3 regions of the Pseudomonas imrae genome follow, and region 1 is predicted to be linked to each of the others. Evidence: predicted binding sites of a transcription regulator. Region 1 holds the regulator's gene; each other region holds the start of a gene.
The links. Region 1 encodes sigma-54, which starts transcription at its own class of promoters, with help from an activator protein. Its sites were predicted from a motif close to ANTGGCATNNANNTTGCTNT; they were not measured.
Positions count from the first base shown of each region.

Region 2: a site for sigma-54 is predicted at 2,861-2,880, ahead of flgB (flagellar basal body rod protein FlgB). Genes of this name have one in related genera too.
Region 3: a site for sigma-54 is predicted at 3,993-4,012, ahead of OQ460_RS11730 (circularly permuted type 2 ATP-grasp protein). Genes of this name have one in related genera too.

Region 1 is NZ_CP110853.2:4,480,352-4,490,729, forward strand. It holds gene OQ460_RS20300 (KpsF/GutQ family sugar-phosphate isomerase) at 1-775, shown strand, start outside; gene OQ460_RS20305 (KdsC family phosphatase) at 776-1,300, shown strand; gene lptC (LPS export ABC transporter periplasmic protein LptC) at 1,309-1,881, shown strand; gene lptA (lipopolysaccharide transport periplasmic protein LptA) at 1,868-2,401, shown strand; gene lptB (LPS export ABC transporter ATP-binding protein) at 2,401-3,126, shown strand; gene OQ460_RS20325 (RNA polymerase factor sigma-54) at 3,312-4,805, shown strand; gene hpf (ribosome hibernation-promoting factor, HPF/YfiA family) at 4,879-5,184, shown strand; gene ptsN (PTS IIA-like nitrogen regulatory protein PtsN) at 5,195-5,659, shown strand; gene rapZ (RNase adapter RapZ) at 5,662-6,519, shown strand; gene OQ460_RS20345 (HPr family phosphocarrier protein) at 6,536-6,808, shown strand; gene OQ460_RS20350 (ZIP family metal transporter) at 6,831-7,724, opposite strand; gene OQ460_RS20355 (superoxide dismutase) at 7,756-8,367, opposite strand; gene OQ460_RS20360 (hypothetical protein) at 8,369-8,812, opposite strand; gene OQ460_RS20365 (class II fumarate hydratase) at 8,840-10,213, opposite strand; gene OQ460_RS20370 (FagA protein) at 10,206-10,378, opposite strand, start outside.
Region 2 is NZ_CP110853.2:1,476,367-1,486,744, forward strand. It holds gene flgA (flagellar basal body P-ring formation chaperone FlgA) at 21-785, opposite strand; gene OQ460_RS06785 (chemotaxis protein CheV) at 868-1,800, shown strand; gene cheR (protein-glutamate O-methyltransferase CheR) at 1,844-2,671, shown strand; gene flgB (flagellar basal body rod protein FlgB) at 2,922-3,329, shown strand; gene flgC (flagellar basal body rod protein FlgC) at 3,333-3,776, shown strand; gene flgD (flagellar hook assembly protein FlgD) at 3,793-4,524, shown strand; gene flgE (flagellar hook protein FlgE) at 4,556-5,872, shown strand; gene OQ460_RS06815 (hypothetical protein) at 6,110-7,258, shown strand; gene OQ460_RS06820 (ribonucleoside-diphosphate reductase subunit alpha) at 7,370-10,261, opposite strand.
Region 3 is NZ_CP110853.2:2,637,795-2,648,172, forward strand. It holds gene OQ460_RS11720 (ATP-dependent DNA helicase) at 1-1,382, shown strand, start outside; gene OQ460_RS11725 (alpha-E domain-containing protein) at 1,440-2,390, opposite strand; gene OQ460_RS11730 (circularly permuted type 2 ATP-grasp protein) at 2,393-3,802, opposite strand; gene OQ460_RS11735 (hypothetical protein) at 4,184-4,729, shown strand; gene OQ460_RS11740 (hypothetical protein) at 4,829-5,020, shown strand; gene OQ460_RS11745 (Lrp/AsnC family transcriptional regulator) at 5,158-5,598, opposite strand; gene OQ460_RS11750 (DMT family transporter) at 5,730-6,632, shown strand; gene OQ460_RS11755 (peptidase U32 family protein) at 6,669-8,669, opposite strand; gene OQ460_RS11760 (RidA family protein) at 8,762-9,142, opposite strand; gene OQ460_RS11765 (hypothetical protein) at 9,431-10,378, opposite strand, start outside.

The DNA of each region.
Region 1 (10,378 bases):
AAGCACCGGTACCACTGCGTTTTTTGTTCACCCAGCCGAAGCCAGCCATGGTGACATGGGCATGATCACCCGCGACGACATTATCCTGGCCCTGTCCAACTCCGGCACCACCAATGAAATCGTCACCTTGCTGCCGCTGATCAAGCGCCTGGGCATCAAGCTGATCAGCCTGACCGGCAACCCGGACTCGACGCTGGCCAAGGCCGCCGAAGTCAACCTGAATGTAAATGTGGCTCATGAAGCCTGCCCGCTGAACCTGGCGCCGACCTCCTCCACCACTGCTGCCCTGGTCATGGGTGACGCCCTGGCCGTGGCCCTGCTGGATGCGCGTGGGTTCACCGCCGAAGATTTCGCCTTTTCCCATCCGGGCGGTGCCCTGGGCCGTCGCCTGCTGCTGAAAGTGGAAAACGTCATGCACTCCGGCACCGAATTGCCCAGCGTGCCGCGCGGCACCCTGCTCAAGGATGCGCTGATGGAAATGACCCGCAAGGGCCTGGGCATGACGGCAATCCTGGAATCTGATGGTCGCCTGGCCGGGATTTTCACCGACGGCGATCTGCGCCGCACCCTGGACCGCCCTATCGATATCCACACAGCGACCATCGACGATGTGATGACCCCCCACGGCAAGACCGCCCGCGCCGAAATGCTCGCGGCCGAAGCCCTGAAGATCATGGAAGACCACAGGATCGGTGCCCTGGTAGTGGTCGACAACGATGATCGAGCGATCGGCGCCCTCAACCTTGGCGATCTGCTTCGCGCAGGAGTGATGTAAATGAGCACCGATCTGTTGCAACGAGGCAAGGCCATCAAACTGGCAATTTTCGATGTTGACGGCGTACTGACCGACGGACGCCTGTACTTTCTCGAAGATGGCAGCGAGTTCAAGACATTCAATACCCTCGACGGTCAGGGCATCAAGATGCTGATGGCCTCTGGCGTGCAAACGGCAATCATCAGCGGCAGAAAAACGCCGGTTGTGGAACGCCGCGCACAAAATCTGGGGATTCCTTACCTCTATCAGGGCCGCGAGGATAAACTGGTGGTTCTGGATGAGCTTCTTGGCAAACTGAACCTAAGCTATGAGCAAGTCGCTTATCTGGGTGATGACTTGCCTGACCTGCCGGTGATCCGCCGTGTCGGCCTGGGCATGGCCGTAGCCAATGCCGCAGTATTTGTGCGCGAACACGCCCATGGCATTACCCAGGCCCGCGGCGGCGAAGGCGCCGCCCGCGAGTTCTGCGAGCTGATCCTGCGCGCACAGGGCAGCCTTGAAGCGGCCCACGCCGCCTACCTATAGAGCTATCTATGCTGAGTAAAAAGATTCGCAACTTTTTGATATTCGGGACCATCGCCGCTCTGTTCCTGGCAGTGGGCTACTGGAATATCAGCCCGGAGCGCTTCCTCGACCAGCCTGTTGCGCGGGTCGACGGGGGCGCCATCGACTATTACGCCACCAACGCCTACAGCGTGCAGTTCCTGCCCGATGGCAAGGTGCAATACGAGATGACTTCGGACAAGGTCGAACACCTGAAGGCCACGGAGGTCACATTGCTGACCAACCCAGACCTGAATCTGTATCGCGGCACTGAATATCCTTGGCACGTCACCAGCAAGCGCGGCGAAGTCAATCCGGACGGCACCGAAGTGGAATTGATCGACTCCGTACGCATTGCCCGCACCGATGCCGAGAATCGCCAGACCGTGATCACCAGCAGTCGCATGACCGTATTCCCCCAGAAGCAATATGCGCAGACCGAGCAAAACGTTAGAATCGACGGAGCTGGCGGTGTATCGACTGGCAAGGGAATGAAAGCGTATTTGAAAGAAAGCAGGATACACCTGCTATCGAACGTAAGAGGACAGTATGAGGCTCGTTAAAACCCTCCCTATTTTGCTCGGCCTGGGCGCAGCACTGGGAAGCGTGAGCGCCTGGGCCCTGCCGAACGATAGCCAGCAACCGATCCACATCTCGGCTGACGATGCGCAACTGGATGACAAGCAAGGCATCGCGACCTACACCGGTGGCGTGATCATCACCCAGGGCTCGATGAAGATCACCGGTAACAAGGTGACGCTTACCCGCACTGCCAATGGCGATATCGACGTCGTGACCTCGGTGGGCAACCTGGCTTATTTCGAGCAGAAGCAATCGGCAACCGACGCCGGCCCGATGAAAGGCTATGGCAAGACAATCCAGTACCATGCCCAGCAAAACCGCATTGTACTGATTGACCAAGCCAAGGTCCTGAGCACCGACGGTAACTCCACGGAGGGTGAAAAAATCACCTATGACACCGTGAAACAGGTCGCCAACGCTGGTCGCGCCAATGGCAGCAACGTCACTACGCCACGTCCACGCATCGACATGGTTATCCAGCCGAAGAAGAAGGCCCAGTAATGGCAACCCTGAAAGCCCAGCATCTGGCCAAGGCCTATAAAAGCCGTCAGGTCGTGCGCGACGTCAGCCTGTCGATCGACAGCGGCCAGATCGTCGGCCTGCTTGGCCCCAACGGTGCAGGCAAGACTACCTGCTTCTACATGATTGTTGGCCTGGTCCAGGCGGATCAGGGGCGTGTATTGATCGACGACCTGGATGTCAGCCACCAGCCCATGCACGGTCGCGCCCGCGCCGGTATCGGCTATCTCCCTCAGGAGGCGTCGATCTTCCGCAAACTGTCAGTCTCAGACAACATCATGGCAATCCTTGAAACTCGCAAGGAACTGGATCGCGACGGCCGCCGCAAAGAGCTGGAAAGCCTGCTGCAGGAATTCCACATCAACCATATTCGCGACAACCTCGGCATGAGCTTGTCCGGCGGCGAACGTCGCCGCGTGGAGATCGCCCGCGCCTTGGCCACTGCACCGAAATTCATCTTGCTGGATGAACCTTTTGCCGGTGTGGACCCAATCTCGGTGGGCGATATCAAGCAGATCATCCATCACCTCAAGGCCAAGGGCATTGGAGTATTGATCACTGACCACAACGTGCGCGAAACCCTGGATATCTGCGAAACCGCTTATATCGTGAACGATGGCCAACTGATTGCCGAAGGTGACGCCGCCACTATCCTGGCCAACGAACTGGTCAAGGAAGTTTACCTGGGCCATGAGTTCCGCCTGTAAACACCATGGTGTCATGGCTCAGCGCCAGAGAGCGCGCAAGTCAATAAAAACCTCATAGTTTTTATTGTTACCGCGCTCTAGGCAAAGCCACCGATATCAGGCATATAATTTGCTTATGTTTGGCGCTCACGCGCCCTGTCGTGGATGGCGCACTGCGCCGGCGAATAAGGTGTTAAGCCCCTGCCATGAAACCATCGCTAGTCCTGAGAATGGGCCAGCAGCTGACGATGACACCGCAGCTGCAACAAGCCATCCGCCTGCTCCAATTGTCGACCCTGGACCTGCAACAGGAAATCCAGGAGGCCCTGGAGTCCAATCCGATGCTCGAACGCCAGGAAGAAGGCGACGACTTCGATAACGCCGACCCCCTGGCCGACAACATCGAGCAAAAACCCAACACCGACGTGCAGGAACCCTCCTATCAGGAAACCGCCCCGACGGTGGATAACCTCGAAGAAGGCGAATGGAACGAGCGTATTCCCAATGAACTCCCGGTGGACACAGCCTGGGAAGATGTCTACCAGACCAGCGCCAGCAGCCTGCCCAGCAACGACGATGATGAGTGGGACTTCACCACCCGCACCTCTGTCGGCGAGAGCCTGCAGAGTCATTTGCTGTGGCAACTGAACCTGGCACCGATGTCAGACACCGATCGCCTGATCGCCGTAACCCTGATCGACTGCATCAATAACCAGGGCTACCTGGACGAAACCCTTGTAGAGATTCTTGAGGCTTTCGACCCGGAACTTGACATCGAACTGGACGAAATCGAAGCCGTCCTGCACCGCATCCAACAATTTGAACCGGCCGGCATCGGCGCCCGCAACCTCAGCGAATGCCTGTTGTTGCAGTTGCGTCAGTTGCCTGCCAAGACGCCGTGGCTGACAGAAGCGCAGCGATTGGTCACCGACTATATCGACTTGCTGGGCGGCCGCGATTACAGCCAATTGATGCGCCGCATGAAGCTCAAGGAAGACGACCTGCGCCAGATCATCGAACTGGTACAAAGCCTCAACCCTCGCCCTGGCTCGCAGATCGAGTCGAGCGAGGCGGAGTATGTCGTTCCGGATGTAATCGTGCGCAAGGACAACGAACGCTGGCTGGTAGAGCTCAACCAGGAGTCAGTGCCACGCCTGCGAGTCAACCCACAATACGCCGGCTTCGTCCGCAGGGCAGACACCAGCGCCGATAACACGTTCATGCGCAATCAGTTGCAAGAGGCCCGCTGGTTCATCAAGAGCCTGCAAAGTCGCAACGAGACCTTGATGAAAGTGGCCACACAGATCGTCGAGCACCAGCGTGGCTTCCTGGAATACGGCGATGAGGCGATGAAGCCGCTGGTCCTGCACGACATTGCCGAAGCGGTAGGCATGCACGAGTCGACTATTTCCCGAGTGACCACACAGAAATTCATGCATACCCCACGGGGTATCTATGAGCTGAAGTACTTTTTTTCCAGCCACGTCAGCACCTCCGAAGGCGGCGAATGCTCGTCCACAGCGATCCGCGCGATCATCAAAAAACTGGTTGCCGCGGAAAATCAGAAAAAGCCGTTGAGTGACAGCAAGATCGCTGGTTTACTGGAGGCACAAGGCATTCAGGTCGCCCGTAGAACCGTCGCCAAATACCGCGAGTCCCTTGGAATCGCGCCGTCCAGCGAGCGTAAACGGTTGATGTGACGGGTGGGCCACAGCGTTCCAGTGGCAGGCATTTGCCTGCCGCTTTATGCACTGGCAACGAAGGAGAAGCTGTATGCAAGTCAACATCAGTGGACACCAGCTGGAAGTCACCAAACCCCTACGTGAATACACCGAGAGCAAGCTGAACAAGCTTGCGGGGCATTTTGACAAGATCACCAACGTGCAAGTCATCATGGAGGTCGATAAGCTCAAGCAGAAAATCGAGGCCACCTTGCACGTACCGAACGCCAAACTCGTCGCCAACGCGGAACATGAAGACATGTACGCGGCAATTGACTCGCTGTACGACAAGCTGGACCGCCAACTCATAAAGCATAAGGAAAAGAATCTGCACCTGATGCAAGGTACAGGTCGTTAACTCTCCCCCCATGATCCGACTTGAAACCATCCTGACCCCCGGCCGTTCGCTCGTGAACGCGCCGGGCGGCAGTAAAAAGAAAGCCCTCGAACAGATTGCCAACCTGATCGGTCGCGAAGTGCCCGAGCTGGAGATGCAAGATGTCTACGAGGCCCTGATCGCCCGTGAAAAACTTGGCTCAACCGGTTTTGGCAACGGCATCGCAATCCCTCATTGCCGACTTAAAAGCTGCGAGCAGCCCGTCAGCGCCCTGCTGCACCTGGACGCCCCAATCGACTTCGACGCCATTGACGGTGAGCCGGTAGACCTGTTGTTCGTTCTGCTGGTCCCGGAAGCGGCCACCGATGCACACCTGGAACTACTCCGGCAGATCGCCAGCATGCTCGACCGCAAGGATGTACGCGACAAATTGCGCAGCGCCAAAAGCAATGAGGCGCTCTATCAGGTTGTCCTGGATGAACAAAGCGGGCAGTAATCATGCGTTTGATCATCGTCAGTGGCCGTTCCGGCTCGGGCAAAAGCACCGCCCTTAATGTCCTCGAGGACAACGGCTTCTACTGTATCGACAACCTGCCGGCCGGCTTGCTGCCTGAGTTGGCCGAGCGTGCATTGATCCACACGGAACTGGCGCAGCCGCTGGTGGCGGTGTCCATCGACGCTCGCAACCTGCCCAGCCATCTCACACGCTTCCCGCAGCTACTGGAAGAGGTGCGCAGCAAGCACATTCATTGTGATGTGCTGTACCTGGATGCCGACGAAGAAACGCTGCTCAAGCGTTTCTCCGAAACCCGTCGCCGCCACCCGCTGAGCAGCGCGAACCGCTCACTGGCCGAAGCCATCGAAGACGAAACCAAGTTACTGGGACCGATCATTGACCTGGCTGACCTCAAGATCAACACCACCAGCCTGAACCTTTATCAACTGCGCGATGCCATCAAGCTTCGGTTGCTGAACCAGCCAGAGCCGGGGACTGCCTTTCTGGTCGAGTCCTTTGGCTTCAAGCGAGGCATGCCTGTGGATGCCGACCTGGTGTTCGACGTGCGCTGCTTGCCCAACCCTTACTGGAAGCCGGAACTGCGCGATCAGTCAGGCCTGGACCTGCCGGTGGCCGAGTATCTTGCCGCACAACCGGACGTCGAGGAGATGTTCCAGGATATCTCCAGTTACCTGCTTAAATGGCTGCCACGCTTTGCAGCCAGCAATCGGGCCTATGTCACTATTGCCATTGGCTGCACCGGTGGCCACCACCGCTCTGTCTACCTGACCGAGCGCCTGGGTCAGGCCTTGCAGAAAATCCTCAAGAATGTCCAGGTCCGCCACCGCGACCTTAGCTGAAAGGAACACACCCGCGATGCCCGCTCTGGAAATTGAAATCATCAACAAACTGGGCTTGCATGCTCGTGCGTCAGCTAAATTCGTTGGGGTCGCAGGTCAGTTTCCTTGCGATATTCGCGCCGGGCGCACGCCGGAGACCATGGTGGATGGCAAGAGCATCATGGCGATGATGATGCTCGCCGCAGGCAAAGGCACCAAGATTCATCTGAAGACACAAGGCGAGCAGGAAGAACAAGCAATGAAAGCCTTGGTGGATTTGATCAATGATTACTTCGGGGAGGGTGAGTAACCCCCACCCCGATTACATCGTTTCACCCCAGCGCCGTGTCCATCGTCATCATCAGACAAAACCCGATACACAATCCCAGGCTGGCGAGCTTGTCATTGCCATTGCGCCGCGACTCGGGAATTACTTCATGCGTGACCACCAATAACATCGCCCCAGCCGCCAATGCCAGGCCCAGGGGCAACAACATCTCGGCCAGGCTCACCAACCAGGCGCAGAGTATCGCAAAGAGCGGCTCTACCAGCCCAGATGCAGCACCGATCAGAAACGCCTTGAGCCGTGACATCCCCGCCCCTGCCAACACCAGCGCAATTACCAGGCCTTCTGGCACATCCTGCAAGGCGATGCCCATGGCCAGGCTGTCGGCGTCAGGCATGCCGCCGCCTGCCGACACCCCCACCGCCATGCCTTCAGGAATGTTATGGGCGATGATCGCAAATACGAACAGCCATATGCGCGGTGGAACGACCGGCTTTTCGGGCGTGCCCACCAGCGTGTCTGGACTGGCACCAGACACCTTGCGATCCACCAGAAACAACCCGAATGCACCCAACATGATGCCGAAGCTGACCAAGCCACTTGAAGCCCAAGGCGTCAACCCCAGGTTTTCGGCAGCGGCAATCCCCGGCACGATCAGTGAAAACGCCGTCGCCGCCAACATCACGCCGGCGCCGAAACCAAGCAAAGTGTCACTTATCGCCAGCGGCATTCGACGGATTACCAAGACAGGCACTGCGCCCAGCGCCGTTCCCAAGGCACACAGGGCACCGCCCTGCAGCGCGCGCAGCATGCGCGGCTCCAGGTTCAACCAGGCCAGCCCCTGGGCTACCAGCAATGCAGTTCCTGCCAATAGCAGCAGCGATCCAAACGCATAACGGAACATTCGCACGCGGCTGTCGGCCAATATTTCAGTGCCCATAGTCGACCTTAGGTCTTGTTATCAGAAAGTATCAAGCCAAGGCCGCCTGGTAGCGTTCGGCGACTTCCGGCCAGTTGATGACGCTATAGAACGCGTTGATGTATTCGGGTCGACGGTTTTGATAGAGCAAGTAGTAAGCATGCTCCCAGACATCCAGGCCGAGAATCGGTGTATTGCCATTCATCAACGGGCTGTCCTGGTTACCGCTGCTTTCCACTATCAGGGTCTTTTTCGGGGTCACGCTCAGCCAGGCCCAGCCGCTGCCGAAGCGGGTCAGCGCGGCTTTGGTAAAGGCCTCCTTGAACGCATCGAAGCCAGCCAGTTGCTCATCGATAGCCTTGCCCAGCGCTCCACTCGGCTTACCGCCGCCCTTGGGTGACATGACCGCCCAGAACAGCGAGTGGTTCGCATGCCCTCCCCCTTGATTAATCACTGCTGCTCGCAGCTTCTCTGGCAACTGCTGGACACTGGCGACCAGTTTTTCTACCGGCCACCCAGCAAACTCAGTGCCTTCGACCGCAGCATTGAGATTATTGATATAGGTCTGGTGGTGCTTGGTGTAGTGAATTTCCATGGTTTGCGCATCGATATGCGGCTCCAGCGCATCGTAGGCATAAGGCAAGGCAGGCAAGGTGTAGGTCATATCAATGTGCTCCATAGGTGGGGCTGCTGCGGTTCGGTGCGCTCGATTGCTGCGCGCGACTGTCCAGCAAGCGATGGGTGCGTGGGTACTCGCCGTGATCGCTGATGAAATTCAACAGTTCGACATAGGTCTTGCTGCTCTGGCGCAGGGCCGCTTCGCGCAATGCCGGGGTCAACCGGCTGTCCTGCATGGCTTGCAGCAAACATTGGTGAATGGCGCAGAGGTACTCCGCACTCTCCTCCGGCTGGTTCAACCGCAGGTGCAGGTCCGCCAGGTTGTGGTGGGAAATGACGCAGGCCGCCACTGCTTCGTCGGCATCGCTCCAACGCTCGAATAGCACTTGGGCCAGGGCAAGCGCCTGCAGATAAAGCTCGCGGGCATCCACCAGTTCGCCTTGCATAAAGCAGCGATTGGCTCGTTCGATCGTGCGTTTCCAGTGCTCCATGGTGAGCCTCCAAAGCAGGGTCGGTAATTACACGCCACCAGCCGTGAGCTTTTCCGGATCCAGCAAGACTTCCAGTTGGCTGCGGGGCAGATCGGTGTGTTCAAGTGCGACATCGATCACCGGCCGACCTTGCTCATAGGCCTTCTTCGCGATTTGCGCAGCCTTCTGGTAGCCGATGATCGGGTTAAGCGCAGTAACCAGGATGGGGTTGCGCGACAAAGCCTCCTTGAGCTTGGGCTCGTTGACCTTGAAGCTGGCAATTGCCTTGTCAGCCAACAAACGGCTGGAGTTGGCCAGTAACTCCAGGCTGCTCAGCAGGTTCTGGGCAATGATCGGCAGCATCACGTTCAGTTCGAAGTTACCGGACTGGCCGGCCACGGTGATGACTGTGTCATTGCCGATCACTTGTGCCGCGACCATGGCCGTGGCCTCGGGAATAACAGGATTGACCTTGCCCGGCATGATCGATGAGCCGGGCTGCAGGCCTTCGAGTTCGATTTCACCGAGGCCGGCGAGCGGGCCGGAGTTCATCCAGCGCAGATCGTTGGCAATTTTCATCAGCGATACTGCAGTGGCCTTGAGTTGGCCGGAAACTGCAACAGCCGTGTCCTGGGAGCCAATCAATGCAAACAGGTTTTTGCCTGGTCGAAATTGCACATGGGTCAAGTTACTCAGTTGCTGGCTGAAACCCACCGCGAACTGCGGGTGGGCGTTGATTCCAGTACCCACTGCCGTACCGCCTTGCGCCAGTGCCTGCAAGCTCGGTAACAAATCCTGCAAGTGAGCGATATTGGCCTTGAGCTGCTGCGCCCAGCCGTTGAGCACCTGGCTCATGCGTACCGGCATGGCGTCCATCAGGTGAGTACGGCCGGTCTTGATGAAAGGGTGCACTTGCACGGACTTGTGCTCAATGACTTGCACCAGATGCAACAGAGCCGGCAGGGTTTGTTCGTGCAACACCAGCGCGGCGCTGACATGGATCGTCGTCGGGATAATGTCGTTGCTGCTCTGCCCGCAGTTGACGTGATCGTTTGGGTTGACTGGCTCACCCAGCAGGCGGCTGGCCAGAGTTGCAATTACTTCATTGGCATTCATGTTGGAACTGGTGCCGGAACCGGTCTGGAAGACATCCACCGGAAAATGCTGCATGAAGTCGCCTTCCAGCAGACCTTGGGCGGCATCGACAATCGCCCTGCCCTGGGCCTCACCGATCTGCTTGAGCTCGACGTTGGCCTTGGCGGCCGCGATCTTGGCCAGAATCAGGGCGCGGATGAATTGCGCCGGCATACGCTGGTGGCTAATCGGAAAGTTATTCACCGCACGCTGGGTTTGTGCGCCATACAGGGCGTTGGCGGGTACTTGCAGTTCGCCCATGCTGTCGCGTTCGATACGGTTAATCATCGGAGGATCCTTGCACCAGGTCAGAGTGGGAAATCGAGGGCAGCAACTCACACGTGGCAAGCTGCCAGGCAAACGTCTGCCAACGCTTGAGGCGGCAGGCACAGCGAGCTAGGTTTTCCAGGTCACGCAGCGGGCGCCAGGCCTGGTCCAGGCACAGCGAGCGCC
Region 2 (10,378 bases), 2.4 Mb from region 1:
CGGCGTCCTGCGCCAGTGATCTATAGCGCAACCTCTACTTGCCCGGGTGCCGTTACCCTGGCCTTGATCACGCGCTTGGAGTTGAGATTTTTGACCCGGATCTGCTCGCTGATCCCGCCGTTAGCCAGTGCTTCGCCCGGCATCTTGACGCTCAGGCCGCCGCTGTTGGCGGAAATCACCACTTGATCGCCCTTGCGGATAACTTGCGCCTGTTCCAGGTGGATCAGGGTGACAACCTGGTCGGTGACCACTGGTCGGGTCAGTTTTTGCCCGACGGCCTGATCCAGGGACGTCAGATAGCCCTGGCTGATCTGGCTGATATCTCGTTCGCGCAGGGCAACGTCGTCAAAACCGATGATTGCCGTACGTTTAAGCGGGCGAGCGACGGTGACCACCTCACGAAACAGTCGGACCTGGGCGGGTACAAACACAGTCCAGGGCGAGGCCCCGTCACAGCGCACGCGCACGGTCACACGACCGACCGGCTGGGCGGGGCTTTCCAGGGTGGCAGTCAACTCCTGGTCACACATCGGCATGCGCAGGCGAGGGTCCAATTGATTGACCTGGATCTCGTAACGCCCCGGCGTCTGCGTGGTAGCGAGATAATCTTCTACCGTGAACTCAAGAAAGCCCTGGGTGACGCCGATAAGCAGATCAGGCAGGGTGACGTTGTCAGCACGAGCCTGTTGGCCCGCGCACATGACGAACAACGCCGTCCAGGTGCAGAGCAATCTGCGATAGCGTGGCGAGCGAAGGCGTCGGGAAACTGTCGTTTTGATGTCCATGGCCAATAAAAAGCAAAGCTCGTGCCGTTTAGTGTTGGGTACACGTCGTACCCGTAAGTTTTTGTAGCGTAGGAGTCTGGGCATGGCGGGTGTAATGGATTCAGTGAACCAGCGCACACAGCTGGTGGGGCAGAATCGCCTGGAGTTGTTGCTGTTTCGACTCGATGGCAAGCAGCTTTATGGCATCAATGTGTTCAAGGTGCGGGAGGTGCTCCAGTGCCCCAAGCTCACCCTGTTGCCCAAGTCCAGCCCTGTAGTGTGTGGCGTGGCCAATATCCGTGGCTCGACGATTCCGATTCTTGACCTGGCCATGGCAACAGGCTCGGCGGGCTTGCAGGATCGCCAAAACCCGTTCGTGATCATTACCGAATACAACACCAAGACCCAGGGCTTCCTGGTGCGCTCGGTGGAACGCATCGTCAATATGAATTGGGAAGAGATCCATCCACCGCCCAAGGGCACGGGACGCGATCACTACCTGACGGCGGTGACACGGGTGGATAACCAACTGGTGGAAATCATCGACGTGGAGAAAATCCTCGCCGAAGTTGCACCGACCTCGGAAGCCATTTCGGTCGGTGTGGTGGATGCAGAGACGGCGCACAAAGCCATCTCGCTGCGTGTACTGACGGTCGATGACTCCTCGGTGGCGCGTAAGCAGGTGTCCCGGTGTCTGCAGACGGTTGGCGTCGAAGTGGTGGCACTGAATGACGGTCGCCAGGCCTTGGATTACTTGCGCAAGCTGGTGGATGAAGGCAAGAAGCCGGAAGAAGAATTCTTGATGATGATTTCCGACATTGAGATGCCGGAAATGGACGGTTACACCCTCACGGCCGAGATACGCAACGATCCACGTATGCAAAAATTGCATATCATCCTGCATACTTCATTGTCCGGTGTATTCAATCAGGCGATGGTCAAGAAGGTCGGTGCCGATGACTTTTTGGCCAAGTTTCGTCCCGATGACCTGGCATCCCGGGTGGTTGACCGGATCAAGGCAGCAGATCACGGCTAAGGGCTTTTCCCCTGGCGGTCACACGATTTAAGAGGCGGTATCATTGTCTACGGGTAATTTGGATTTCGAACAGTTCCGGGTCTTCCTGGAAAAAGCCTGTGGCATATTGCTCGGTGAAAACAAGCAGTACCTGGTATCCAGCCGCCTCAACAAGCTGATGGAGCAGCAGGGGATCAAGTCCCTGGGCGAGTTGGTCCAGCGGATCCAGGGACAGCCGCGCAGCGGGCTCAAGGAAATGGTGGTCGATGCCATGACCACCAATGAAACCCTGTGGTTTCGCGACACATATCCCTTTGAAGTGCTCAAGAACAAGGTACTGCCCGAGGCGATCAAGGCGAGTCCGGGCCAACGTCTGCGAATCTGGTCGGCGGCGTGTTCTTCGGGGCAAGAACCCTATTCGCTGTCAATGGCCATCGATGAGTTCGAGCGGACCAATCTGGGGCAGTTGAAGGCTGGCGTGCAGATTGTGGCGACTGACTTGTCCGGCACCATGCTCACCAACTGCAAGACCGGCGAGTACGACAGCCTGGCCCTGGGACGTGGTTTGTCCCCTGAGCGCCTGCAGCGTTACTTCGACCCCAAGGGTGCCGGGCGATGGGCGATCAAGGCACCGATCAAGAGTCGGGTGGAGTTTCGTTCGTTCAACCTGCTGGACAGTTACGCCAGCCTGGGCAAATTCGATATCGTGTTCTGCCGCAACGTGTTGATCTACTTCTCGGCTGAAGTGAAGAAAGACATCCTGTTGCGCATCCACAGCACCCTCAAGCGTGGGGGCTATCTGTTCCTGGGGGCGTCCGAGGCGTTGAATGGATTGCCCGACCATTACCAGATGGTGCAGTGCAGCCCGGGGATCATCTACCAGGCCAAGTAACAAGATAAAACAGATCAAAATGTGGGAGCGAGCAAGCCCGCTCCCACACAAGCCCGCACATTTGTTTCGGCGGCAAATACCTCACCCACATTGCCGCTTTACTGACACTTCGCGGAAACCGCTTGCCGCTTTTCCGGCAGGACGGCCGGCAACCTGTTCGTAACCCCTTGATTTATTGGGCTTGGTAAAGCTGGCATGGTGCTTGCTAAAACCTCGTTACGAACAGCAGGTCAGCCTAAAGGTTTCCGCCATGAGCATCAGCTTCGATAAAGCGCTCGGTATCCACGAACAAGCCTTGGGCTTTCGCGCTCAACGTGCCGAAGTCCTGGCCAATAACATCGCCAACGCCGACACCCCGAACTATAAGGCGCGGGATCTGGACTTCGCTGCCGTGCTCGCAGCACAGAGTGACAAGACCAGCAATGGCACCTTTGCCTTGAATATGACCAACAACCGTCATATCGAAGCCCTGGGCATGGGCAACGGTGATGAGTCGCTGATGTATCGCACGCCGATGCAGCCATCGATCGACCAGAACACCGTCGATGCCCAGTTGGAGCAATCGAACTACGCCGAGAACTCGGTGAGCTTCCAGGCCAGCTTCACCCTGCTTAACAGCAAATTCAAAGGGCTGATGTCGGCCCTGCGCGGAGAGTAAGTCATGTCGCTATCCAGTGTTTTCAATATTGCCGGTAGTGGCATGAGCGCCCAGACCACACGCCTGAACACCGTTGCCAGCAACATCGCCAACGCAGAGACGGTGTCCTCGAGCATTGACCAGACCTACCGTGCTCGTCATCCGGTGTTTGCCACCATGTTCCAGGGTGGCCAGAGCGGTGGCAGCGACTCGCTGTTCCAGAGCCAGGATGCAGCGGGCCAGGGTGTCCAGGTATTGGGGGTGGTTGAAGACCAGAGCAACCTTGAGGCGCGTTACGAACCCAATCATCCAGCGGCCAACGAAAAGGGCTATGTGTATTACCCCAACGTCAATGTGGTCGAGGAAATGGCTGACATGATTTCCGCCAGTCGTTCGTTCCAGACCAACGCGGAAATGATGAACACCGCCAAAGCCATGATGCAGAAGGTCCTGACCCTGGGTCAGTGATAAGGGGCGCCAAAGAATGTCCGTTACTAACGATGTGTCGAATAACTCGACGATCCAGGACCTGTTCAACTCCAAGGTCAAGGATGCCGCAGCCAACCAGGACAGCCTGGCGGGTGCCACCAAAGAGGCATCCGGCGACCAGTCCCTGGGCAAGGATGCGTTCCTGCAACTGCTGGTTACCCAACTGAAGAACCAGAACCCGCTGTCGCCGCAAGACAACGGCGCGTTCGTTGCGCAGCTGGCGCAGTTCAGCAGCCTGGAAGGCATCAACACCTTGAACGATTCGGTGAATGCGATCTCCAGCAACTACAAGTCCTCACAAGCACTGCAAGCCTCGTCGCTGGTGGGCCGCTCAGTGATCATAGGCACTGACAAGGCACTGGTTGATACCAGCAAGAGCTTCACCGGTTCGGTGGATGTCACATCATCGGTGGGAAACGTCACGATCAAGGTCACCGACAAGGACGGCAAGTTGGTCAAGACCATCGAACTGGGCGCCCAGGGCGCTGGCAAGTCGGACTTTATCTGGGACGGCAAGAATGAGGCTGGCGAGAAAGTCGACTCCGGCAACTACACGTTTGCGGCCTCCACCAAAAACGATGCCGGTGACGCCCTAGCCTTGAAAACCTCGCTGCCGGCCACCGTCACCAGCGTGACCCTGAGCCAGACCGGCGGCGAAATGCTGCTCAACCTGTCTGGCGGCCTGGGCAGCATCAAGCTGTCGCAAATTCAGACTATCGGCACATAGAGCCGGCTAACTACGGCAATAGGAGAGAAACATGTCTTTTAACATCGGCCTTAGCGGCCTCTATGCGGCCAACAAACAACTGGACGTGACTGGCAACAACATCGCCAACGTTGCGACCACTGGTTTCAAGTCATCCCGTGCGGAGTTCGCCGACGTCTATGCTGCTTCCAAACTGGGCAGTGGTCATAACGCTATCGGCAGCGGCGTGAGCCTGGCCGCCGTTTCCCAGCAGTTCAACCAAGGTGAAATCACCGGTACCGGCGGCCTGCTGGACATGGCGATCAAGGGCGGCGGTTTCTTCGTGCAAAAGGGCAGCGACGGTTCTCTGGAGTACACCCGCTCCGGTACGTTCAGGCCGGACAAGGATGGCTACGTCACCAACTCCACTGGCACCTCGCGCCTGCAAGGTTATGCCACGGATGAAAACGGCAAAGTGATCAAGGGCAATCTGGTCGACCTGCGGATCGATCAGTCGAACCTGCCACCCAAGGCATCCACCAAGGTTGACTCCAGCAGCAACCTGAAGTCCTCGGAGCCGGTGATCGACCAGGCTCTCAAGCCGTTCGATCCGATGGAGGAATCGACGTTCACCACCCAATATTCCACGATGTTGTACGACACTCAGGGCAATTCGCACCCGATGGTGCAGTACATGGTCAAGACGGGCGCCAATGAATGGAAGTCCTACACCTTGATCGACGGCCGCAACCCTGACGGTACACCTGTCAGCGGTGCCGGTGCCGTGGCGCCTGTACCTTCGACCCTGACTTTCGACACGGCGGGCGCCCTGAAAGGTATCGTCACGCCTCCGAGCACGGTGTCCAACACCACGTTGACCATCGCGAACTGGAAGCCGGGTGTGCTGGACAAAGGCGTGTGGGTAGAGAACGGAGCGGCGGCCAACCCGACCGGCATTGCCATTAACATGGCCAACATCACCCAGCACAACTCGGCCAGCTACCGTAACCCGCCGATTACCGACGGCTATGCCACGGGTGAAATCACGGGCCTGAAAATCGACGGCAGTGGCGTTCTGTTCGCCACCTTCAGTAACGAGCAGAGCAAGGCGATCGGCCAGATCTCCCTGGCCAGCTTCAACAACGAACAGGGTCTGCAGCCAAACGGCGGTACTACCTGGAAAGAAACCTTTTCCTCCGGCCAGCCAGGCTACGACACGCCTCAGTCCGGCACCTTGGGTACGATCGTTGCCAACTCCCTGGAAAACTCAAACGTTAACCTGACCAGCGAGCTGGTGGAGCTGATCAAGGCCCAGAGCAACTTCCAGGCAAACTCAAAGACTATTTCCACTGAAAGCACGCTGATGCAGACCATCATTCAAATGACCTGATGTTGCGGGCCTGACGCTTCACCCAAAAGCCCCTCGATCGAGGGGCTTTTTTTCGCGCGCTATTTGATCGGCGCACAACTTCCTGAGGCGGGCCGGCAACGATCTGACATTGGTTTGTTGGAACGGATTACGGCTGTTTGCCACCGAGCGAAGGCTAATGCCGCCTCGCTCGACAAGAGAGCAGTCGCTTTTCGGAGTGGGTGGCGAACCCGTCCGGTGATCAGGGAGTGAATAAAAATGATGATTTCTTCGTATCCGGGCAGTGGACCCGCATGGGGAGGTGCGGCTTGGCCTGGGTTGGCGATGCCTCAGGCTTTTGGTCTGTCGCAGGGCAGTGATCGCAAAGATGACAAGCCTCAGCCGCCGACCCCGACCCAGACAGTCAAGAAACTGTTGAGCGACCTCCAGGAAGCCGAGAAAACCTCCAAGACCCAAACCGCCCAGGACTTGCGTGACAAGCTGAATGCTGAGCGCGAAAAAATGGGGGATGAAGAATTCAAAAAAATCCTCAAGGAGTTGCTTGGGGACGATCAAGCCTCTGAAAGCTGGCGCGAATTTCTCAGGGCACTGATGAAACTGTGGTTCCCGGATGCGGAGAATGTACCGCCAACACCTTCGCCATCACCGCCGGATGGAGGTGGAGGTGGAGGTGGAGGTGGGGGCGGTGGTGGCGGTGGCGGTGGTGGTGGTGGTATGACCACGCCCACTAACGTCGAGAGCATGAGCAACAAGCCGTTTACGTCGGGCGCCATGCACCACAACTACACGCCTGATAAAAGCAATCCTGGAGAAAAGCCCGGTATGGGCAGGGAAAACGGCAATATCTGGAGCGGATTCAAGCAGGGCCCTGATGGGAATTGCGTCACTGTTTCCGCAATCAAGGCGGCAATGATGCAGTTCGGCAAGAAGCCCACCGACGTCTTCAAAGATGTAAAAGAGTCGGGTGATGGCTACGACGTGCAGATGCGTGACGGATTCCAGCTACATTTGTCCAGAAGCGAATTGAAGCAGGCGGCAGAGCAGGCCCGGTTCCAGGGTGATGATCCAAAGATGATGACCAATGCCAACTTTATGTATGCGGCGAGTGCTAAACGCGCGCAGATGGAGGGTAATCCTGGTAACGGGAACGAGAATGACAAAAATGCCAAGAGAAGTTACTTGGATGCGTTAGTAAGCCTGAACGACGGCGAATGGGCTCATGAAGGGCTGGATCGCCTGGGTTTGAAAGGTCTGTACACGCAAACCTCAAGCCAGGAGCTGGCCAGCGGCAGGCTGGGTGTCGTGGCCGATAATAAACACTCAATGGCGGTAATCGGCGGCCGGATAGAGTGGTATGGAAATCGGGCCAACGCGCCTTCGGGTGGGATCGCTTACGCGTTCAAATAGCTTGTCGGACAGTGCACCGGCTAGCTGCTCATAAAAAAGCCGACAAACTGGATTTCTCCAGATTTGTCGGCTTTATTTATCTCGGGTTATTAACCCCGTGACCTATTCAGCTTATTGGCAAGCTTCGCAGTCCGGCTCGTCAATTGCGCAGGCTTTTGGCACTGGCGCCGGGCCAGCTGGAGCAGCGAGTACCGAATCATCACCATGGTTGCCGCTGGACACAGCGTTCAGCTTACCGGTGCTGATGGTCGATTTCTCGGTGCTGGTCGCGGCCAGGGCACGGAGGTAGTAAGTGGTTTTCAGGCCACGGTACCAAGCCATGCGGTAGGTCACGTCCAGCTTCTTGCCCGAAGCGCCGGCGATGTACAGGTTCAGCGACTGCGCCTGGTCGATCCACTTCTGGCGACGGCTGGCGGCGTCCACGATCCACTTGGTGTCCACTTCGAAGGCAGTTGCGTAGAGCTCCTTGAGCTCTTGCGGGATGCGTTCGATCTGCTGCACGGAACCGTCGTAGTACTTCAGGTCGTTGATCATCACCGAGTCCCACAGGCCGCGGGCTTTAAGGTCGCGGACCAGGTACGGGTTGATCACGGTGAATTCGCCCGACAGGTTCGATTTCACATACAGGTTCTGGTAGGTCGGTTCGATCGACTGCGACACGCCAGTGATGTTGGCGATGGTGGCGGTCGGTGCGATGGCCATGATATTGGAGTTACGAATGCCTTTCTGCACACGGGCACGTACCGGCGCCCAGTCCAGGGATTCGTTGAGGTCAACGTCGATGTACTTCTGGCCACGTTGCTCGATCAGGATCTGTTGCGAATCCAGCGGCAGGATGCCCTTGGACCACAGCGAACCCTGGAACGTCTCGTAGGCGCCGCGCTCGTCGGCCAGGTCGCAGGAAGCCTGGATCGCGTAGTAGCTCACCGCTTCCATGGACTTGTCGGCGAACTCGACCGCAGCATCCGAACCGTAAGGAATGTGCTGCAGGTACAACGCATCCTGGAAGCCCATGATGCCCAGGCCAACCGGGCGGTGCTTGAAGTTGGAGTTCTGCGCCTGTGGCACCGAGTAGTAGTTGATGTCGATCACGTTATCGAGCATGCGGACTGCAGTGTTGACAGTGCGTTCCAGCTTGGCGGTGTCCAGCTTGCCGTTGACGATGTGGTTCGGCAAGTTGATCGAGCCCAGGTTGCAAACGGCGATCTCGTCCTTGTTGGTGTTCAAGGTGATCTCGGTGCACAGGTTCGAGCTGTGGACCACGCCCACGTGCTGCTGTGGGCTGCGCAGGTTGCATGGGTCCTTGAAAGTCAGCCATGGGTGGCCGGTTTCGAACAGCATGGACAGCATCTTGCGCCACAAGTCTTTGGCCTGGATGGTCTTGAACAGTTTGATCTTGCCAGGGTACTGGGACAGGGCTTCGTAGTACTCGTAGCGCTCTTCGAAGGCTTTACCGGTCAGATCGTGCAGGTCCGGGACTTCGGATGGCGAGAACAGGGTCCACTGGCCGTCATCGAAGACGCGCTTCATGAACAGGTCCGGGATCCAGTTGGCAGTGTTCATGTCGTGGGTACGACGACGGTCATCACCGGTGTTCTTGCGCAGCTCGATGAACTCTTCGATGTCCATGTGCCAGGTTTCCAGATAGGCACACACAGCGCCTTTGCGCTTGCCACCCTGGTTCACGGCAACGGCGGTGTCGTTCACCACTTTCAGGAACGGTACAACGCCTTGGGACTTGCCGTTGGTGCCCTTGATGTACGAACCCAGGGCACGCACCGGGGTCCAGTCGTTGCCCAGGCCGCCGGCGAATTTGGACAACATGGCGTTGTCGTGGATCGCGTGGTAGATGCCCGACAGGTCATCCGGCACGGTGGTCAGGTAGCAGCTCGACAGCTGTGGACGCAGGGTGCCGGCGTTGAACAGGGTCGGGGTCGACGACATGTAGTCGAAGGACGACAACAGGTTGTAGAACTCGATCGCACGGTCTTCTTTGTTCTTCTCTTCGATCGCCAGGCCCATGGCCACGCGCATGAAGAACACTTGCGGCAGTTCGAAGCGGATACCGTCCTTGTGGATGAAGTAACGGTCGTACAGGGTTTGCAGGCCCAGGTAGGTGAACTGCTGGTCACGCTCGTGATTGATCGCCTTGCCGAGTTTTTCCAGGTCGAAAGTGGCCAGGATCGGGTTCAGCAATTCGAATTCGATACCCTTGGCGATGTAGGCAGGCAGGGCCTTGGCGTACAGGTCGGCCATTTCGTGGTGGGTAGCGCTTTCGGCAACTTTCAGGAAGCCCAGGCCTTCGGCACGCAGGGTATCCATCAGCAGGCGGGCGGTGACGAACGAATAGTTCGGCTCACGCTCGACCAGGGTGCGGGCGGTCATCACCAGGGCAGTGTTGACGTCGGTCAGGGCCACGCCGTCGTACAGGTTCTTCAGGGTTTCGCGCTGGATCAGGTCGCCGTCGACCTCTTCCAGGCCTTCGCAGGCTTCGGTGATGATGGTGTTCAGGCGGCCCAGGTCCAGCGGTGCAAAGGTGCCGTCCGCCAGGGTAATGCGGATCGACGGGTGAGCCTGCACGGTTTCTTCGGACGGCGTACGAACAGCACGTTCCTTGGCGCGCGAGTCACGGTAGATCACGTAGTCGCGGGCAACTTTCTGCTCGCCGGCACGCATCAGGGCCAGTTCGACCTGGTCCTGGATTTCTTCGATGTGGATGGTGCCACCCGATGGCATGCGACGCTTGAAGGTTGCGGTGACTTGTTCGGTCAGGCGGGCAACGGTGTCGTGGATGCGCGACGAGGCGGCAGCGGTGCCGCCTTCAACTGCAAGAAACGCTTTGGTGATGGCGACGGTGATCTTGTCATCGGTGTAAGGAACGACAGTGCCGTTACGCTTGATCACACGCAATTGGCCGGGCGCAGTGGCAGATAGATCCATATTCGAATCAGCGGCCTGCGGCACGGAGCCTTGCGGGTTCTCGCGAGTTGTGTCGGTTTGCATGGGGGGTTGTCTCCACATTCTGTATTTATTTGGGCACCATCACGGTGCCCACCGTTCCGTCCTGAAGCACTTACAACAGGCCTTGGCCTGGCATAACAACTTCGGGACAGGAGGAAG
Region 3 (10,378 bases), 1.8 Mb from region 1:
ATCAGCGTCGGCTTCGAGAAGTAGCCCTGGCCCACCAGGTGTGCCCGTACTACCTGAGCCAGGAAATGGCGCGCTGGGCCGACATGGTGGTCGCCGACTATAACTATTACTTTGATTTCAGCGCGATGCTGTTTGGCTTGGCCCAGCTCAACCAGTGGCGTGTCGCGGTGCTGGTGGATGAAGCCCATAACCTGGTGGAACGTGGCCGCTCGATGTACAGCGCCGAGCTGGACCAGCACGCCCTCAAGGCCTTGCGGGCCACCGCGCCAGAGCCTTTGCAAAAGCCGTTGCAGCGCTTGAACCGCGAATGGAATGCCTTGCACAAGGAGCAGATCGCGCCGTATCAGGCCTATGGGGACAAACCGGAAAAACTGCTGCAAGCCTTGGCGCTGTGTACTGGCGCCATGGGCGAATATTTCAACGACCATCCCCAGGCGCTGGGTGGTGAGCTGCAACGCTTCTACTTTGATGCGTTGCAGTTTTCAAAGGTGGCAGAGCTGTTCAACGAGCAGTTCATTTTTGACATCACCCAACGAGACCCACTCGCCAAACGCCGCTTTTCGCGCCTGTGCCTGCGCAATGTCGTGCCTGCCGAGTTCCTTCGGCCGCGGCTGACGGCGGCCCGCAGCAGCGCGCTGTTTTCCGCGACCTTGAGCCCCCGGCATTACTACACTGATTTACTTGGACTGCCGGCGAACACGGCCTGGATCGACGTCGAGTCGCCGTTCCACGCAGAACAATTGCAGGTACACATCGTCGAGCGGATATCCACGCGTTTTGTGCACCGCCAAGCGTCCCTGGCGCCCATTGTCGAGTTGATCGCCGAGCAGTTCCAGCGCCAGCCAGGTAACTACCTGGCGTTTTTCAGCAGCTTCGATTACTTGCAGCAAGTGGCGCAGTTACTGGCTGAGCGCTATCCCCATATTCCGCTGTGGCATCAAGCGCGAGGCATGGCCGAAGCCGAACGTCAGGCCTTCCTCGACCAATTCACCCAGCACAGCCAGGGTGTGGGCTTTGCCGTGTTGGGCGGAGCGTTCGGTGAAGGTATCGACCTGCCAGGTGCGCGCCTGATCGGTGCGTTCATTGCCACCCTGGGCCTGGCGCAGTTGAACCCGGTCAATGAACAGATCAAGCAGCGCATGGCGGCGATCTTTGGCGCCGGTTATGACTATACCTACCTGTACCCGGGGATCCAGAAGGTGGTACAGGCTGCGGGCCGAGTGATTCGCACCCAACAGGACCGGGGCACGGTAATGCTGATCGACGATCGCTTTGCCGAGAGTAAAGTCAGGCAGTTGTTGCCACGCTGGTGGTCAGTGAATGCCTCCCCTGTAAGAGCGAGTTTGCTCGCGAAGAACTCCAAAGCGCCGCGTTTATCCTGATGTACGCGTTATCGTTGAGGTTTTTCGCGAGCAAGCTCGCTTCTACAGGGCTGCGACTCAGACCACTTCCAGATAAGAGCTGTGAATCGCCTGTGCCAGCTCACGCACCGTGTCGATGAACGCCGTCAGCCGGGTGTGCAGGCCTTCTTCCAGAATCTCGTCAATCCCGGTATAGCGCAGCCGCGCTTCAAACTCGGCGGCCAGGCGTTGTGCAGCACGGCCGTAGCTGCCCGGCAAGTCGGCCAGGATATGGCTCAACTCTTCGATACAGGCGTGCAGCGAGCGGGGAACGTCGCTGCGCAACAACAGCAGTTCCGACACGGACCGGGCATTCAGCGCATTGGGATACAGCTCGGTGTAGGCTTCAAACGATGACAAGGCACGGAGCAGGGCGCTCCATTGGTAATAGCCCCGGGCCGAAAGGTCGCTGACTTCTTCGGACTCTTCGCCGAACATCTCGTAGCGCGCATCCAGTAGGCGCAAGGTGTTGTCAGCCCGTTCGACAAAAGTGCCCAGGCGAATGAAGCGATAGGCGTCATTGCGCATGATGGTGCCTGCGGTGGCACCACGGAACAGGTGCGAACGCTGCTTGACCCAGTCACAGAAGTGGCTGATGCCATGGCGCGCCAGGCCGCCTGTGGCGATGCTGCGCATCTCCAGCCAGGTGGCGTTGAGGTTCTCCCACATGTCGGCGGTGATCCGCCCGCGTACTGCATGGGCGTTGCCACGGGCGGCGCGCAGGCAGTTATAGATGCTCGCCGGGTTGGCTGCGTCCAAGGCGAAGAAGTGCAGCATGCGCTCGGCGTCCAGTTCCCGATGGCGCTCCAGGTAGCTGTCGAGGGTGCCGCTGCTGAGCAACGACATCGCCAGTTCGTCGAGGCCATCGCTGCGCCCGGCCTGGGGCATCAGCGATAGCGAGTAACTGACTTCCAGCATACGCGCCAGGTTTTCCGCACGTTCCAGATAACGCGACATCCAATACAGATCTGCGGCGGTTCTACTCAGCATACTCAGCCCTCCACCACCCAGGTGTCCTTGGTTCCGCCGCCTTGCGACGAGTTGACAATCAATGAACCTTCGCGCAGTGCAACACGGGTCAGGCCTCCAGGCACCAGCCGGGTTTCCTTGCCCGATAGCACAAACGGTCGCAAATCGATGTGGCGGGGCGCGATTCCGTTTTCGACAAAGGTCGGGCAGGTCGACAGGCTCAAGGTGGGCTGGGCGATGTAGGCGTGGGGGCGCGCCTTGATGCGCTGGCGGAAGTCCTCGATTTCGGCGGCGCTGGCCGCCGGGCCCACCAGCATGCCGTAGCCTCCGGAGCCTTGGGTTTCCTTGACCACCAGTTCCGGCAAGTGCGCCAGCACGTGGGAGAGTTCGTCCGGTTTGCGGCACTGGAACGTGGGTACGTTTTGCAAGATGGGTTCTTCGTCCAGATAGAAGCGGATCATCTGCGGTACATAGGGATAGATGGATTTATCGTCGGCCACACCGGTACCGATGGCATTGGCCAGCACCACGTTGCCGGCGCAATAGGCGGCTACCAGGCCAGGGACGCCGAGCATTGATTCTGGGTTGAAGACCATGGGATCGAGGAACGCGTCGTCGATGCGGCGGTAGATCACGTCCACGGCTTTCGGGCCATCGGTGGTGCGCATGAATACTTTCAGGTCGTGGACGAACAGGTCGGCACCTTCCACCAGTTCCACGCCCATTTCCCGGGCCAGGAACGCGTGTTCAAAGAACGCACTGTTGAAACGCCCCGGTGTCAGTACCACGACGTTGGGGTTGTCCAGGCGGCTGGCGCTTTTCAGGGTCTTGAGCAGGAGGTTGGGGTAATGGTCCACTGGGGCGATACGTTGCCTGGCGAACACCTCCGGGAACAGGCGCATCATCATTTTGCGGTCTTCGAGCATGTAGCTCACACCGCTTGGGGTGCGCAGGTTATCTTCAAGAACGTAGTAAGTACCGTCGCCATCGCGTACCAGATCGACCCCGGAGATGTGGGAATAGATATCGCGGTGCAGGTCCAGCCCGAGCATGGCCTTCTGATAACCCTCATTGCCCAGGATCTGATCGGCGGGAATGATCCCGGCCTTGATAATGCGTTGATCGTGGTAGATGTCGGCCAGAAACATGTTCAAGGCATTGACACGCTGGATGCACCCGCGCTCGATGATGCTCCATTCGCTGGCGGGAATGCTGCGGGGAATGATGTCAAAGGGGATCAGGCGTTCGGTGTCGTGTTCGTCACCGTACAAGGTGAAGGTGATGCCTGCCCGGTGAAACAGCAGGTCGGCCTCACGGCGGCGCTGTGCCAGCAGTTCCGGCGGCGTATTGGCCAGCCAGTTGCAGAAGTCCTGGTAGTGCGCACGGCAGATACCATTTGCGTCATTCATCTCATCAAAGAAAGATCGAGCCATTCCAATTACCCTGTCAGTGCCGTGAAAAAACCATGGGTTGGCACTGCCGCTTTAGAAAACGCATTTTTTATGAGCCCGTGGCGTTGGGCGCCAGCAGGCCTGGTCCTTACTTTCTTGTGGAGTCGGCTCTGGGTCAGGGGGGTAACGATTACTCCTGTATTGACCTTGGCAGGTAGGCACCGGCAGGACTAAAGCAATGCCTGTGCCTAAACCGTTTTTTGCAGGGTAAACCGCCTATGGGGGCGGCTTATCGGCCCGTCATGCTCAAGTGCGGTGCATGCACGGTGCGACCACTGCGTCAGGATGGTGCAGCCAACCTACTTGAACTTAGGACCAGGCAGATTCTTCTAAGGGAATTAAGTGCTGCGAGGATCACCGCTTGTGCCCAGGATTATTTCTCCACAGAACCCCGAGTCGGCGCTGAGCGAACACGCTGAATACAACGCGAGGATATTTGGCTCACCCAAGGAGCGTCTGGATTTCTACCGTCGTGAAATCCAATACGAAACCAGCATCCTGGCCAACCGCACCGACGCCTATCTGACGGCGCAATCGTTCCTGGTGATTGCCTTTGTTTCGGGCATGGGCAATCTCAACCCGGAGTGGGGCAAGTTGTTCACGCTAGTGGTGCCGCTGTTTCTGGCACTGCTTGGGGTGCTCAGCTCACTGAATGCCTGGCCGGGCATTCGTGCGGCCTATGACATCATTGACCATTGGCATTTCAAGCAAAGCGAGCTGTTGCGCAGCGAACCTATGATGGGTCTGGCCTACGATGAGTCGCCGCTGTTCTGTGAAACCGAGTCGTCCCACAAAGGGTATCGCAAGTCCCTGCTGTTCTCGGTGCGCACGCCCTGGCTGTTCATGGTGTTCTGGATCGTACTGGGGGCGTTCTCGGTGTATATCCAGGTGGACAACCCCGGCGGATGACCATTGATCAGCCGCGCCCCATTTGACTGAACTTCGGCTTGCCCGGTGCGACCTTAACCTTACGCATGTGCGTATTGATTCAGCTGCAAAGAGGTACACATGAACGCGAAGGACAACCAAGACCTGCATACGCGCCAGGTTCCACCTGCAGACACTGGCGCTGCCGCACCCAAGGACCCCAGGGCGGATGCCGACCCGGTAGCCAAGGACAACGAGTTCAGCCCGGATTTCAAGCCCGAGCGTGAACCCAAGCCCGAGACAGATGCCGATATTGATACCCAGGGCGGCTAGAGGAGGTGAGCATGCATACCCAGCCTGAAGAGGAACCCATCAATGACCCAGGCAATGAAGACCCAGGTTCGCTGATGGACGACGCTGAGGTACCACTTCAGGATCCGGATGACCCCGAGCCCTGAGCGGCAATTGCCTTACTCGGCCAACGGCGGCAGCCTGCGCTTGACCGGGGTTTTCTTGACAATTGCGGTATTGGTTTCGGCGTAGCTGTTGAGCCGGTCCAGCAGTGTATCCAGGTGATCCATGGTACGTACGTGCAGCCGCGCGATGAAACAGTCGTCGCCCGTCACTTTGTCGCACTCGGTAAACTCCGGGATCGCCTGGATCTGGCGCTCCACTTCCTGCAATTGGCCGGGCAGGGGGCGGATGCGCACAATGGCCTGCAGCAGATAACCGAAGTGTTTGGGGTCGATATCGACGGTATAGCCCTTGAGCACCCCACGCTCTTCGAGTCGCCGCAGTCGCTCACTGACACTGGGCGAGGACAGGCCGGTAATGCCCGCCAGGGTTTTGAGCGACCGTCGTGAATCCTCCATCAAGGCCGCAATCAATTGCTGGTCGATAACGTCAATCATGACTATCCCCTGTAGTGAATGTGCAACTTTGCCTAATAAGAAAAGGTAATAGCAGCTCTTTGCCTTTTTTAGACGCTGGAGCCTGAGTGATGCAGATTGCCATAATTTAGCCTCATTCGAGGAGCTCAACTATGGACAAATCCATGCGTCGCGGGTCGTGGGAAATGGTCGGCGCCATGCTGATCTCAGGCACGATCGGCTGGTTTGTGTTGGTATCCCGCGTGCCGGTAATCGAGGTGGTGTTCTGGCGCTGCGTCATCGGCGCCCTGACCCTGTTACTGGTGTGCTGGCTGCTGGGCTATCTGCGGGTCGATCTGGTGAGCTATTCGACACTTGGATGGGCGGTGCTCAGTGGCGTGGCCATCGTAGGCAACTGGCTGTTGCTGTTCGCTTCTTATGCCAAGGCATCGATCGCGATCAGTACGGCAGTCTACAACGTGCAGCCGTTCATGTTGGTCATGCTCGCTGCGCTATTTCTCGGTGAAAAGATCACCGTGCAAAAACTCGCATGGCTGAGCGTTGCCTTTTTGGGAATGCTGGCGATTGTGACTGCCCATGGCGAGCAGCAAAACAGCGGTGACCAGTATCTACTGGGCGTGGCGCTGGCAATGGGTGCCGCGTTTTTGTATGCGATTGCGGCGCTGATCATCAAGCGTTTGAAGGCAGTGCCACCGCACCTGATGGCATTGATTCAGGTGACGACCGGAGCCGTGCTGCTGGCACCGCTGGTCTCGTGGCAGAGTCTATCCGCGCCCTTCGAGGCCTGGGCGGCATTGCTGACGCTGGGTGTGGTGCATACCGGCTTGATGTACGTGTTGCTCTACGGCGCGATCCAGAAGTTGCCGACGGCTATGACCGGCGCACTGTCGTTTATCTATCCGATTGCCGCGATTCTGGTCGACTGGATTGCCTATGGGCATCGTTTGGGCTGGACGCAATGGCTGGGTGTGGCGGCGATTCTGCTGGCAGCGGCGGGGTTGCAGCGCGGATGGTGGTGGCGCCTCAAGCCCGATGGCCGGGCTCAGGGCGCTTGACACGCACGCGGCGCCGGGCGCCGCGTGCGGGAACGGCTAGTGCGTGCCGCGAGGAATGGTCTTGAGCAAGTCGGCCGGGCTGATATGCCCCACCACCTGCTGCACACCACTGCCCGGTAATGGCAAATCAAGGATATGACCCTTGATCCTGCCAATGACGTGCATCTCGCAGGGCTTGCAGTCGAACTTCAGGGTCAGCACTTCGTCACCCTGGATCAGTTGCATCGGTGCCACCTTGGTACGCACGCCCGTGACGCCTTTGGCCTGTTTGGGGCACAGGTTGAAGGAGAAGCGCAGGCAGTGCTTGGTGATCATCACCGGTACCTCGCCGGTTTCTTCGTGGGCCTCGTAGGCCGCGTCGATCAGCTTGACCCCATGACGGTGATAGAAGTCACGGGCCTTCTGGTTGTAGACGTTGGCCAGGAACGACAGATGCGATTCGGGGTACACCGGCGGCGGTGAGGTTTCAGCTTTGCGCCCGCCGCGAGGATGTGCCTGGATTCGAGCGCCAGTCAGTGCTTCGATAACGTCGCGACGCAAGGCCTTGAGCTGCGAGTTGGGAATGAAGTACGCCTGCGGTGCATCCAGTTCGATAGTCGTGGCGTGGTATTGGGTGGTACCCAGTTGGCCCAGCAGATCGTGCAATTGCTCCAGGGCCTGCTCTGGCTTGTTGGCGATACCAAACGGGCCGGGCAGGGTGGTGCTGACGCTCACGCCTTCCTCACTGGTGGCGGTCAGTTCCAGGCAGTCCTCGCGCAGGCTCGCCAGCCAGGACAGGCCAATCCGGCGTTCGGCCGAGGTCTTGAGTAACGCTTGCTGCCAGTTGTGATCCAGGTTGCGATTGAGTGGATGACTCGGCTTGAGGTTATACAGCCCACCCGGCATCTCGTTGGGTTCGACGCGGTAGCGGTAGCGTTTTTCGCCGTCTTCTTCGAATTCACCCCGGGCTTCGGCAATGTTTGCGCGAAAGCCGACCACCTCACGTTTGACCAGCACATTCAAGCCGTCGCCGTTGGACAGCGGTTCGTGCGTCACTACCTGCATATCGCGTTTGCCGACTTTCTCCACCACGCCAACCGGCAGGCCGGTGAACGTCGGCGTATCGAAGGCACCAATGTCGATCTTGCGGTCACTGACAAAGTAGTCGGTGCTGCCACGGTGGAAGGTCTTTTCCGGGTCTGGCAGGAAGAAGTGCGCGGTCCGTCCGCTGGAAGCGCGGGCAAGGTCCGGGCGGTCCTCGAGGATGTCGTCCAGGCGCTGTCGGTAATAGGCAGTGATGTTCTTGACGTAGCCCATGTCCTTGTAGCGGCCCTCGATCTTGAAGGAGCGCACGCCGGCATCAACCAGGGCACGCAGGTTGGCGCTCTGGTTGTTGTCTTTCATCGATAGCAGGTGTTTTTCGAACGCGACTACGCGTCCCTGGTCATCCTTGAGGGTGTAGGGCAGGCGGCAGGCCTGGGAGCAATCGCCACGGTTGGCACTGCGGCCGTTCTGGGCATGAGAGATATTGCACTGGCCGGAAAACGCCACGCACAACGCGCCGTGGATGAAGAATTCGATGGCAGCATCGGTTTCATCGGCAATGGCACGAATTTCCTGCAGGTTCAGCTCGCGGGCCAGCACCAGTTGGGAGAAACCGGCCTGATCGAGGAACTTCGCCCGGGCCAGGGTGCGGATGTCGGTCTGGGTACTGGCGTGCAGCTCGATGGGCGGAATATCCAGCTCCATCACCCCCAGGTCCTGGACGATCAACGCGTCGACCCCGGCGTCGTAGAGCTGGTGGATCAGCTTGCGGGCCGGCTCCAGCTCATTGTCGTGCAGGATCGTATTGATGGTGGTGAAGACCCGGGCGTGGTAACGGCGGGCGAACTCCACCAATTGCGCGATATCGCTGACTTCGTTGCAGGCATTGTGGCGCGCACCAAAGCTTGGGCCGCCGATGTACACGGCATCGGCGCCATGAAGAATAGCCTCGCGCGCGATGGCGACATCGCGGGCAGGGCTGAGCAATTCCAGATGATGCTTGGGCAAGGACATAGTTTTTTTAGTCAGGCTTGTCACGGTCGAGGCGCGCATTGTAGCCGTGAATGGCCTGGCCGGCACCCGCTGGATGCCCAATGGCGGCTGACTTAGCCCTTGGCCGCCATCGCGGTGACTTCAACACGCATGCCTTCAACCGCCAGCGCTGCGACACCCACCGCGGCACGCACCGGCCAGGGTTTTGCGAAGAAACGTTTGTAAACCTCATTGAAGGCGGCGCGGTCGGCCATGTCCGTCAGGTAGATCGTCAAGTGCATGACCCGGTCCATGGAACTGCCGGCGCGTTCGAGGGCAACCTTGAGGGCTTGCAGGGTGCATTCACTTTGCAGGGTGATATCCCCCAGTTCCAGGCTGCCATCGGCGCGGGTGGGGATCTGCGTGGACACCAGAATGCCGTTGAAGCCGACGACGTCGGAGGAAATCGAGTCCGGATCGAGATCGGGGGTAAAGGCGAGGTCTTGATTGGCCATGGGGGCTCCTGATGATGAGGTGAAGAAGGTGATGTCATCCAATAAGCCGGGCAGTTTAATCACTAAGATGTTGGGATCAAAGCAGCCGATGGGTAGGGCTCGCAGTTAAGCACGAAGCGCCTTGCGGTAATGAAACATCAATGACGTGGTTACACGCCGGCGCTGCAACCGCCATAGTCCAGGCGGGAGCGGGGCTGTTCGCGATCTGTCTAAACATTGAAGTTGACTGAAACTCTTGTTTCGCGAGCAGGCCCTGCCGGCTAACAGCTTTCAACGGGAAGCTAGTCGCTATTTTTGGATCGCCGATTTATTGAGTTCATTATTCAGCCGCAAGATAATGCGCTCAATGACACAGGCCGAAGTATTGTAGGATTCAACGCTTGGGTGTGAATCAATCCATCCATTCTCTACGAACTTATGCATCAGGTCGTCCAGGCTCATTTTTTGGTTTTCAAACTCCACCAACGTATTTTTTTCCGCCTCAAAGAGTGCCTTCAGGGTCTGGGTGCGGCCTTCATTCCAGTAAACATTCGGTGTGTCTGCGGGGCCCTTCAACTCTTTTTTGATAATCCTGTGTTCCGGCAAAGCTACATTGCGGCCATTCTTACTCAAGCCGAGTTGTTTGCTCATCAACATGTCTTCGCCACCTGCGACCATGTACGGAGGGTAAATACCGTCCTCCCATTGCTTACGGAATGGTGCCGTGATTGAGACAAACTGCTCGGCAGGTCCGTTCAGATCCGACGATGGATCAGGTGGGAGTGTTTCTCCAAAAGGCGGGGGAGAGGACTGTCGTGATGGATAACCAATGCCGTAACCGACAACCGGCTGATTGGTTGTCTGGTGCAGATTTGCCACTTTAGCCCGTACTGCTGGATGGGTATGCCGGGTCTGCTCGGTCTTTACAACATCCTGGTCAATCATCATGACTCGTTCAGGTCGATACGCCAGGGAGTCGGCAAAGGCTATTGCCGATGCTCGCGCAGCGCCAAACCCGGTCAACTTCCCGCCATCCCAACCAATGAGGTGCAGATTTGGATATTTTTCCAGTGTCTCTTTCATCGTCGAGGCATAGGTTGGGTAATCCATTTTATGAACGAGAAGATAGACGGGCTCGTTCCTCATGTTTTTCGGGTGCCACGCCAGGCTGTAGTCCTTGCTCAGATCCGCCGTGAGTTTGCTGGCACTCCCACCACTGAGGACAATTGCCGGAACCGTCCGTTTATTCAGCTGGGG